DNA from 2 places in the Pseudomonas sp. UTLPPB19802 genome. Region 1 is predicted to be linked to the other one. Evidence: riboswitches for the same ligand, from Rfam matches in the RefSeq annotation. Region 1 holds a riboswitch; the other holds the start of a gene.
The links. A riboswitch is a leader RNA that binds a small molecule or an ion and turns the genes downstream of it on or off. The one in region 1 is predicted to bind cobalamin.
Positions count from the first base shown of each region.

Region 2: linked by a shared signal. The riboswitch ahead of cobO (cob(I)yrinic acid a,c-diamide adenosyltransferase) and the one ahead of AC6I6U_RS19545 (CbtB domain-containing protein) in region 1 are both predicted to bind cobalamin.

Region 1 is NZ_AP048545.1:4,536,463-4,540,440, forward strand. Features, by position in the region: gene AC6I6U_RS19535 (response regulator) at 1-990, opposite strand, end outside; gene AC6I6U_RS19540 (response regulator) at 1,243-1,599, shown strand; cobalamin riboswitch at 1,732-1,955, shown strand; gene AC6I6U_RS19545 (CbtB domain-containing protein) at 2,051-2,236, shown strand; gene AC6I6U_RS19550 (CbtA family protein) at 2,247-2,957, shown strand; gene AC6I6U_RS19555 (cobalamin biosynthesis protein) at 2,954-3,379, shown strand; gene cobM (precorrin-4 C(11)-methyltransferase) at 3,499-3,978, shown strand, end outside.
Region 2 is NZ_AP048545.1:6,704,744-6,708,721, reverse strand. Features, by position in the region: gene AC6I6U_RS29515 (PQQ-dependent sugar dehydrogenase) at 1-1,162, opposite strand, end outside; cobalamin riboswitch at 1,455-1,674, shown strand; gene cobO (cob(I)yrinic acid a,c-diamide adenosyltransferase) at 1,758-2,369, shown strand; gene AC6I6U_RS29505 (cobyrinic acid a,c-diamide synthase CobB) at 2,366-3,754, shown strand; gene bluB (5,6-dimethylbenzimidazole synthase) at 3,751-3,978, shown strand, end outside.

The sequences.
Region 1 (3,978 bases):
ATAATCTTCCGGAACCTCGTCGAGACGAATCAGCCGCGCCTGGCTGGCAGCCTGCCCGACCACGCCTTCATCGGTGAAGATATCCTGCCGATGCTGCTCCTGCTCACGGGAAAAACCATAGGAGGCAATGCGCCGGAAGCCACCGTGCTCCTCGCGGACATAGGCAGCGGCGACCGCACTGCCCAGATAGTTGGCACAAAACTGCAGGACATTGCGGCCCAGCGGGCTGAGACTCAGTTGGCCGAGCATCTGCGCCGACAACCGGGTCTGGCCGTCACGCAGCCAGGCCTGCTTTTCCAGGTGCTCCGAACTCTTCAGTTGCGCCATGAGATTCTTGCTGTAAGACGCTGAAAGATCTAATAAATTCTTTCTTCCGACATAAGCCAGAACTGCGCTCAGGCCCAGCACGAAGGTCAGGTACAGGGCGATGGTCCAGAGGGTCGTACGCCGAACATCGTCGTTGCGCGCCAGGCGCAGCTGCTGCTCGGTCTCGATCGCATTTTCATATTCGCTGCGGATTTCATCGGTCAGGCGCTTGCCACGTCCGGCCTTGACCGCTTCGCGGTAGTCGCCCTTGGAGCGCTGCAGATCGATCATCGACTGCGCATATTCGGTCCAGGAGTCCTGCAAGGCCTCGATACGCCTGAAGCGGTCGACCTGTTGCGGGTTGTCCGCCACCAACTCCTGCAAACCGCGCAACCCGGCAACGATCTTCGGCTTGGCGACTTCATAGGGGTCGAGGAAATGCTCATCGCCGGTGATCAGGAAACCGCGCATGCCGGTTTCCAGGTCGACGGACAGTTTCATCGCCTCGTTGACGTTATTGATCACCCGGTCGGTGTGTTGCACCCACTGGATCACCGACAGCAGATAGGTGATCAGGGAAACGAAGAAGACTGCGCTGAGCACACCCACGCCCAAGGGCAGACTGATGTTGCGACTCAGAAGTTTGCGGAAGCTTTGCTCATCAACCGAAGACGGTGAATTCATTTCGGGCCCCGGAGGAAGTCTTGAAAATTAAGGATTTTGCCGTAATTCTGAGGAAAAGATTCATTTTTCTCACAGCGTAGAAGGCATTTTCCGGCTGTGCACTGCCCAGCATCAACCAGACCCGCTATCCTCAACGCTTATACAGCAGACTTTTTTTGTATAAGAAGCAGAACTTGTGCCGCTCGGCCGCTTACCAATGCAAAGACAGGCAGCCCTGCCTACCCCGCGTTCATTTTCCCGGAAGACCATCCTATGTGTGCAGCCAGTTCCACCATCCTCGTCGTCGAAGACGATGCCATTGTCCGCATGCTGATCGTCGACGTGCTCGAGGAGCTGGAATTCAATGTGCTGGAGGCCAGCGACAGCGACTCGGCCCTGGAAATACTCAACAACCGGGCGACGAGCATCGACCTGCTGATGACCGACGTCGGACTACCGGGCATGGATGGCCGTGACCTGGCAAGGAGCGCACGGCAGGTCCGCCCAGAACTGTCGGTGCTATTCGCCAGCGGCTACGCCGAAAGCATTGAGGTGCCTGCGGGCATGCAGGTGATCGGCAAGCCGTTTTCGATCGACCAACTTAGAAACAAGATAAAAAGCATCATATAACTCCATGTTTTAACTGATATTTATATTTCTAGAATTCACTTTAAGTTGAGCTGCCTGCTGGACATTGCCAAGCCTTCAGCCAGCATCGACGCACCGGTCGACGCGGTTGACGCATCGGCCGACGGCATGTTTTCCTACGCGTCTGTTCTGGGTGCCCTTCACAGGGTGAAACGGGAAACCGGTGCGTCGGCGGATGCTTCATCACGCTTGACCAGTCCGGTGCTGCCCCCGCAACGGTAAGCGAGAGAAGCGTCAGATCCACTGTGCCATTCGGCATGGGAAGGTGATGCTGGAAGGTTCGAGCCAGGCTGGAACCCCTCGCGAGCCCGGAGACCGGCCCGGAAAATCGAATGACAAACCTGCGGTGGGCAGGCGCTGTTGAAACCTCCGGGCCCGACCCGCGAGGTTTTTCTGCGCTTGGCCGCCCGCTGAAAATCCAGAGGGAAGCGCCATGTCCGTTACCACCGCCAGCCATTCCAACGCCGCTACATCGACCCGCAGCCAACGCCTTGTCGCCGCCATCGGTGCCAGCGTACTGGGCGCCCTGCTGGTGTATTTCGCCGGCTTCTCGCACATCGACGCCGTTCACAACGCCGCCCACGACACGCGCCACAGCGCTGCCTTCCCGTGCCACTGAGAACCCGGCCATGATCAAGCGTATTGCCCAAACCGCCGGTTTCAGCGGACTGCTGGCCGCCCTGCTGCTGACCTTGCTGCAAAGTTTCTGGGTCGCGCCGTTGATTCTCCAGGCGGAGACCTATGAAAAAGCCCCCGCCAGCGAGAGCCACGAGCACACCGATACGGCCATGGCCGGCCACAGCCATGAGGGCCACGACGAAGAGGCCTGGGAACCGGAAGATGGCTGGCAGCGCGTGCTGTCCACAACGGGCGGCAACCTGGTGGTGGCGGTCGGTTTCGCCCTGATGCTAGCCGGGCTCTATACCCTGCGTGCGCCCAATCGCGCGTCCCAGGGACTGCTCTGGGGCCTGGCCGGCTACGCAACCTTCTGCCTGGCACCGACCCTCGGACTGCCACCGGAACTGCCCGGCACCGCCGCCGCAGACTTGTTGCAACGGCAAATCTGGTGGGCCAGCACCGCGGCGTCCACCGCCGTGGCTATCGCCCTGGTGGTGTTTGGCCGGCACTGGGCGATCAAGTTGCTGGGCGTGGCGATCGTCGTGGTGCCCCATGTGATCGGCGCTCCCCAACCCGAGGTACATTCCAGCCTGGCGCCGGAAGCACTGGAAGCACAATTCAAGATCGCCTCGCAACTGACCAACGCCGTGTTCTGGCTGGCCCTGGGCCTGATCAGTGCCTGGATGTTCCGCCGCAGACAAGACGGCCAATACCCGGCATGACAACACCCCACACGAAACCAACCCTCGCGGTTGGTTTCGGCTGCCGGCAAGGTTGCGAGGCATCGATCCTGCTGGGGTTGCTGGAAGACGCCCTGCTGGCTCACCGAATCGACCCGGCGAACATCTCGGGCCTGGCCAGCATCGACGGCAAACACAGTGAACCGGGACTGCTTGAGCTGGCCCGGTACCTGAAACTACCACTGGTGTTCTTCAGTGCCGCCGCGCTGCAACCTTACGAGCCACGGCTGACTCATCGTTCCAGCCAGGTATTCGCCCATACCGGCTGCCATGGTATCGCCGAAAGTGCCGCGCTGGCCCTGGCCGAACAGCTGGGCCAGGAACCGGCAAGCCTGCTGATTTCACGACAGAAACACCCTCAGGCCACCTTTGCGCTGGCCTGGACAGGACAAAACCCTCGATAATCACCCTTTCCTGCATGAGCGTTATTCATGTAGGCCCAGACTCCGCACCTGAAAACCATCAGGTGAGTACCGAGTGACTGGCACGCACGACCTTGCGCAAATCCCGCTCAGAGAAGCTTATGACCGTCTATTTCATCGGTGCCGGGCCCGGCGATCCGGAACTCATCACCGTCAAGGGCCAGCGACTGATTCGCCGTTGCCCGGTCATCATCTACGCCGGCTCCCTGGTACCCATGGCAGTGCTGGACGGCCACCGCGCCGACCAGGTGATCAACAGTGCCGAGCTGCACCTGGAACAGATCATCGAGTTGATCAAGACAGCCGACGCCCGCGGACAGGATGTCGCCCGGGTGCACTCCGGGGACCCTTCACTGTACGGTGCCATCGGTGAGCAGATCCGCCATTTGCGTGAACTGGGCATCGGTTATGAAATCATTCCCGGCGTCACGGCTACCGCGGCCTGCGCCGCCCTGCTCGGAGCCGAACTGACGCTGCCGGACATTTCCCAGAGCGTGATCCTGACCCGTTATGCCGACAAGACCGCGATGCCCGCCGGCGAGGAACTGGGCGACCTGGCCCGGCACAAGGCGACCATGGCG
Region 2 (3,978 bases), 2.2 Mb from region 1:
TGGGCTTACCGTTGGCAAAGGGTACGAAGATCACCTTGTAGCCGCTGTGGGGCTTGCGGTTCCATGAGCCGTGCTGGCCGATGAATGCGCCCTGGGTGAACGGTGCCGGCAGTCTGCTACCCTGGGCGAAGGTCAGTCCGAGGGAGGCGGTGTGAGGGCCGACGGCGTAGTCGGGGGCGATGGCCTTGGCCACCATGGCCGGGTCCGACGGTGATACCCGGACATCCACGTGTTGCCCGTAGTAGCTGTAGGGCCAGCCATAGAAAGCACCGTCCTTCACCGAGGTGATGTAGTCCGGTACCAAGTCACTGCCAATCGCGTCCCGCTCGTTGACCGCCGTCCATAGCGCTCCGCTCTGGGGTTCCCAGGCCAGGCCATTGGGGTTGCGCAAGCCGGAGGCGAAGATCCGCTGCTTGCCGCTCGCCGGGTCAACCTCCCAGATCGCCGCACGGCCCTGTTCCTTGTCCAGGCCGTTCTCACCGACGTTGCTGTTGGAACCGACGGTGACGTAGAGCCTGCTGCCGTCCCGGCTGGCGATGACGTTTTTGGTCCAGTGGTGGTTGAGGGTGCCGCCGGGCAGATCGACGACCTTCTGTGGCTGGGCCTTGATTGCGATTTCGCCCTCTTCGTAGTGAAAGCGCAGCAGGGCATCGGTGTCGGCCACATACAGGTCATTGCCCACCAATGTCATGCCGAACGGAGAGTTCAGGCCTTCGATGAAGGTCGTGCGTGTTTCCGCGATCCCATCGTGATTGGCATCGCGCAACAGGGTGATGCGATTCGCGCTGGGCACGCCGGCTCCGGCGCGATCCATGACCTTGTTTGCAATCCAGCCGCGCAGCCCCTGATTGTCATCGGGTCTGGAGGGGGCATTGCTCTCGGCGACCAGCACATCGCCATTGGGCAATACGTACAGCCAGCGTGGATGGTCGAGGTTTTCGGCGAATGCGTTGACCTGGGTTCCGCTGGCAGCCATGGGGCGGGTGCCTTCGGGCCAGCCGACGGCCGGGGCGATGTTGACTGTGGGAATCAGGGTCTTGTTCGGTTCCGGGAGCTTGGGCGATGGGCCGGTTCCATCGGACACAGACAGGCTGGAACTTTCGCCACAAGCAGCCAATCCGCTGGCAAGCAGAATGATCACGGCGTGTTTCTGCTGGAACATGTTGAATCTCCATTAATCCTTGTATTTGCCCAGCAGTAGATGGGGTGGATTGACGCAGGTTCAATCCCTCCTTTGGCGAGTTGCTCCTGGCCGCCTTGGAAATGGTCATCCGTCATGACAGGTATTCCCGGAGCTCGTTGGGCAGGGCCAGATATCCAGGGCCCCGGTGATGGGTTCGATGAGCAAGGCCGCCACGGCGTCGGCACCGACCTGGCCCATTTCGCCTGTTCATGTCCCGGTTCGCCGAGGTTGGCGGTCGGCTTCAATTGACGCTCCCCCCCCAACCCTCTAACCTTCGCGGTTTGTTTCAGGTGCTCTGTGGCGATCCGTCGACAGGGTGAAACAGGGAAGCCGGTGAGCCCTCAGGTAGGCGCGAGCCCGGCGCTGCCCCCGCAACGGTAAATGAGTCAAGACTGCGCTTTTTGCCACTGTGCCACTGGCACGGGAAGGCGCGCGGTCCCGCGTTCGCGCCGCTCATGAGTCCGGAGACCGGCCTGATCCATTCCACAGCGTCACGGCGGGCGATGCTGGACGGCTTCGGCCGTGCCTGTGTCTGCTCGCCGTTTGCCTTATCCAGCCCCAACGGAGAGCTGCCATGAACGAATCCCCCGATCGCGACGAACGCCACCTGGCGCGCATGCAGCGCAAGAAGGCGGTGATCGACGAGCGTATCGCCAACGCCCCGAATGAATGCGGCCTGCTGCTGGTGCTGACCGGCAACGGCAAGGGCAAGAGCAGCTCGGCCTTCGGCATGCTCGCCCGGGCCATGGGCCACGGCATGCAGTGCGGCGTGGTGCAGTTCATCAAGGGCCGCAACAGCACGGGAGAGGAGCTGTTTTTCCGCCGTTTCCCCGAGCAGGTGCGCTTTCACGTGATGGGCGAGGGCTTCACCTGGGAGACCCAGGACCGCCAGCGAGACATCGCGGCCGCCGAAGCTGCGTGGGCGGTCTCTCGGGAAATGCTCGCCAATCCGGACATCGGCCTGGTGGTACTGGATGAGCTGAACATCGCCCTCAAGCACGGTTATCTGGATCTGGACCAGGTGCTCAGCGACTTGCAAGCACGACCGCCGATGCAGCATGTGCTGGTCACCGGCCGCGGTGCCAAGCCGGAACTGATCGACCTGGCCGACACCGTCACCGAAATGGGCCTGCTCAAGCACGCGTTCCAGGCCGGGATCAAGGCGCAGAAAGGCATCGAACTATGAGTCAGCCGCGTCATTGCCCGGCGGTGCTGATCGCCGCGCCGGCTTCCGGCCAGGGCAAGACCACGGTGACGGCCGCGCTGGCGCGCCTGCACCGGAACCAAGGGCGCAAGGTCCGGGTGTTCAAGTGTGGCCCGGACTTTCTCGATCCGATGATTCACGAGCGTGCCAGCGGTGCGCCGGTGTACCAGCTCGACCTGTGGATGGTCGGTGCCGAGGAAAGTCGTCGGTTGCTCTGGGAGGCGGCGGGCGAGGCTGACCTGATCCTGATCGAAGGCGTCATGGGGCTGTTCGATGGAACGCCGTCGAGCGCCGATCTGGCGCGGCACTTCGGCGTGCCGGTGCTGGCGGTGATCGATGGCACGGCCATGGCCCAGACCTTTGGTGCCCTGGCCCTGGGCCTGGCGCGTTACCAGGCGGACCTGCCGTTTGCCGGGGTGTTGGCCAACCGGGTCGGCACCCCGCGGCATGCGCAATTGCTTGAAGGCAGCCTGACCGAAGGCCTGCGCTGGTATGGCGCACTCTCCCGCGAGACCGGGATCGAGCTGCCGAGCCGCCATCTCGGGCTGGTCCAGGCCAGCGAACTGAATGATCTGGACCGCCGCCTCGATGTTGCGGCCGAGGCCCTGGGGGCCAGTTGCGAAGTCGCCTTGCCGCCGGCGGTCGAGTTCGCAGCACCGCAGGTCGTCTCCATCGAGCCGCTGTTGGCCGGAGTACGTATCGCGGTCGCCCACGACGAGGCGTTCGCTTTCATCTATGGCGCCAACCTGGATCTGTTGCGGACATTGGGCGCTGAGCTGAGCTTCTTCTCGCCGATTCACGATCACGGGCTGCCGGACGCCGATAGTCTGTACCTGCCGGGTGGTTACCCGGAGCTGCACCATCTGACACTGACGCAGAACCAGCTGATGTTGGCGGCGATCCGTGCGCACCATGCCGCAGGCAAGCCGCTGCTCGCCGAATGCGGCGGCATGCTTTACCTGCTCGATGCGTTGACCGACGTCGACGGCCAGCGTGCCGAACTGCTTGGCCTGCTGGCCGGCGAGGCGGTGATGCAGAAGCGCCTGGCGGCCCTGGCCTTGCAGACCGTGGAACTGCCGGAAGGCGTGCTGCGTGGGCATACCTATCACCACTCGTTGACCAGCACCGAGCTGACGCCGATTGCCCGTGGGCTGAGCCCCAATGGCGGGCGCGGGGCAGAGGCGGTCTACCGTGTGGGGCGCACGACTGCCTCCTACGTGCATTTCTATTTTCCGTCCAATCCCCGGGCGGTTGCCGCGCTGTTGGCACCGCAGTCGGTGGATTGCTCTCCTGATCATGCCAAGGCCGGCGGTTTCGATGTGGACGCAGGCTTGCCGGGATGCCGGGCCACTGCGAAGAGGCAATGACAGACAAGGTTTTTTCCCTAGAGGAGCGCGAGGCAATCTACCGCGCCATCGCCGAGCGCCGCGACATGCGGCACTTCGCCGGCGGCACGGTGGCGCCAGAGCTGTTGGCGCGGTTGCTGGAAGCTGCACACCAGGCACCGAGTGTTGGCCTGATGCAGCCCTGGCGATTCATCCGGATCAGTGATCGCGCCTTGCGCGGGCAGATCCAGCAGTTGGTGGAAGAG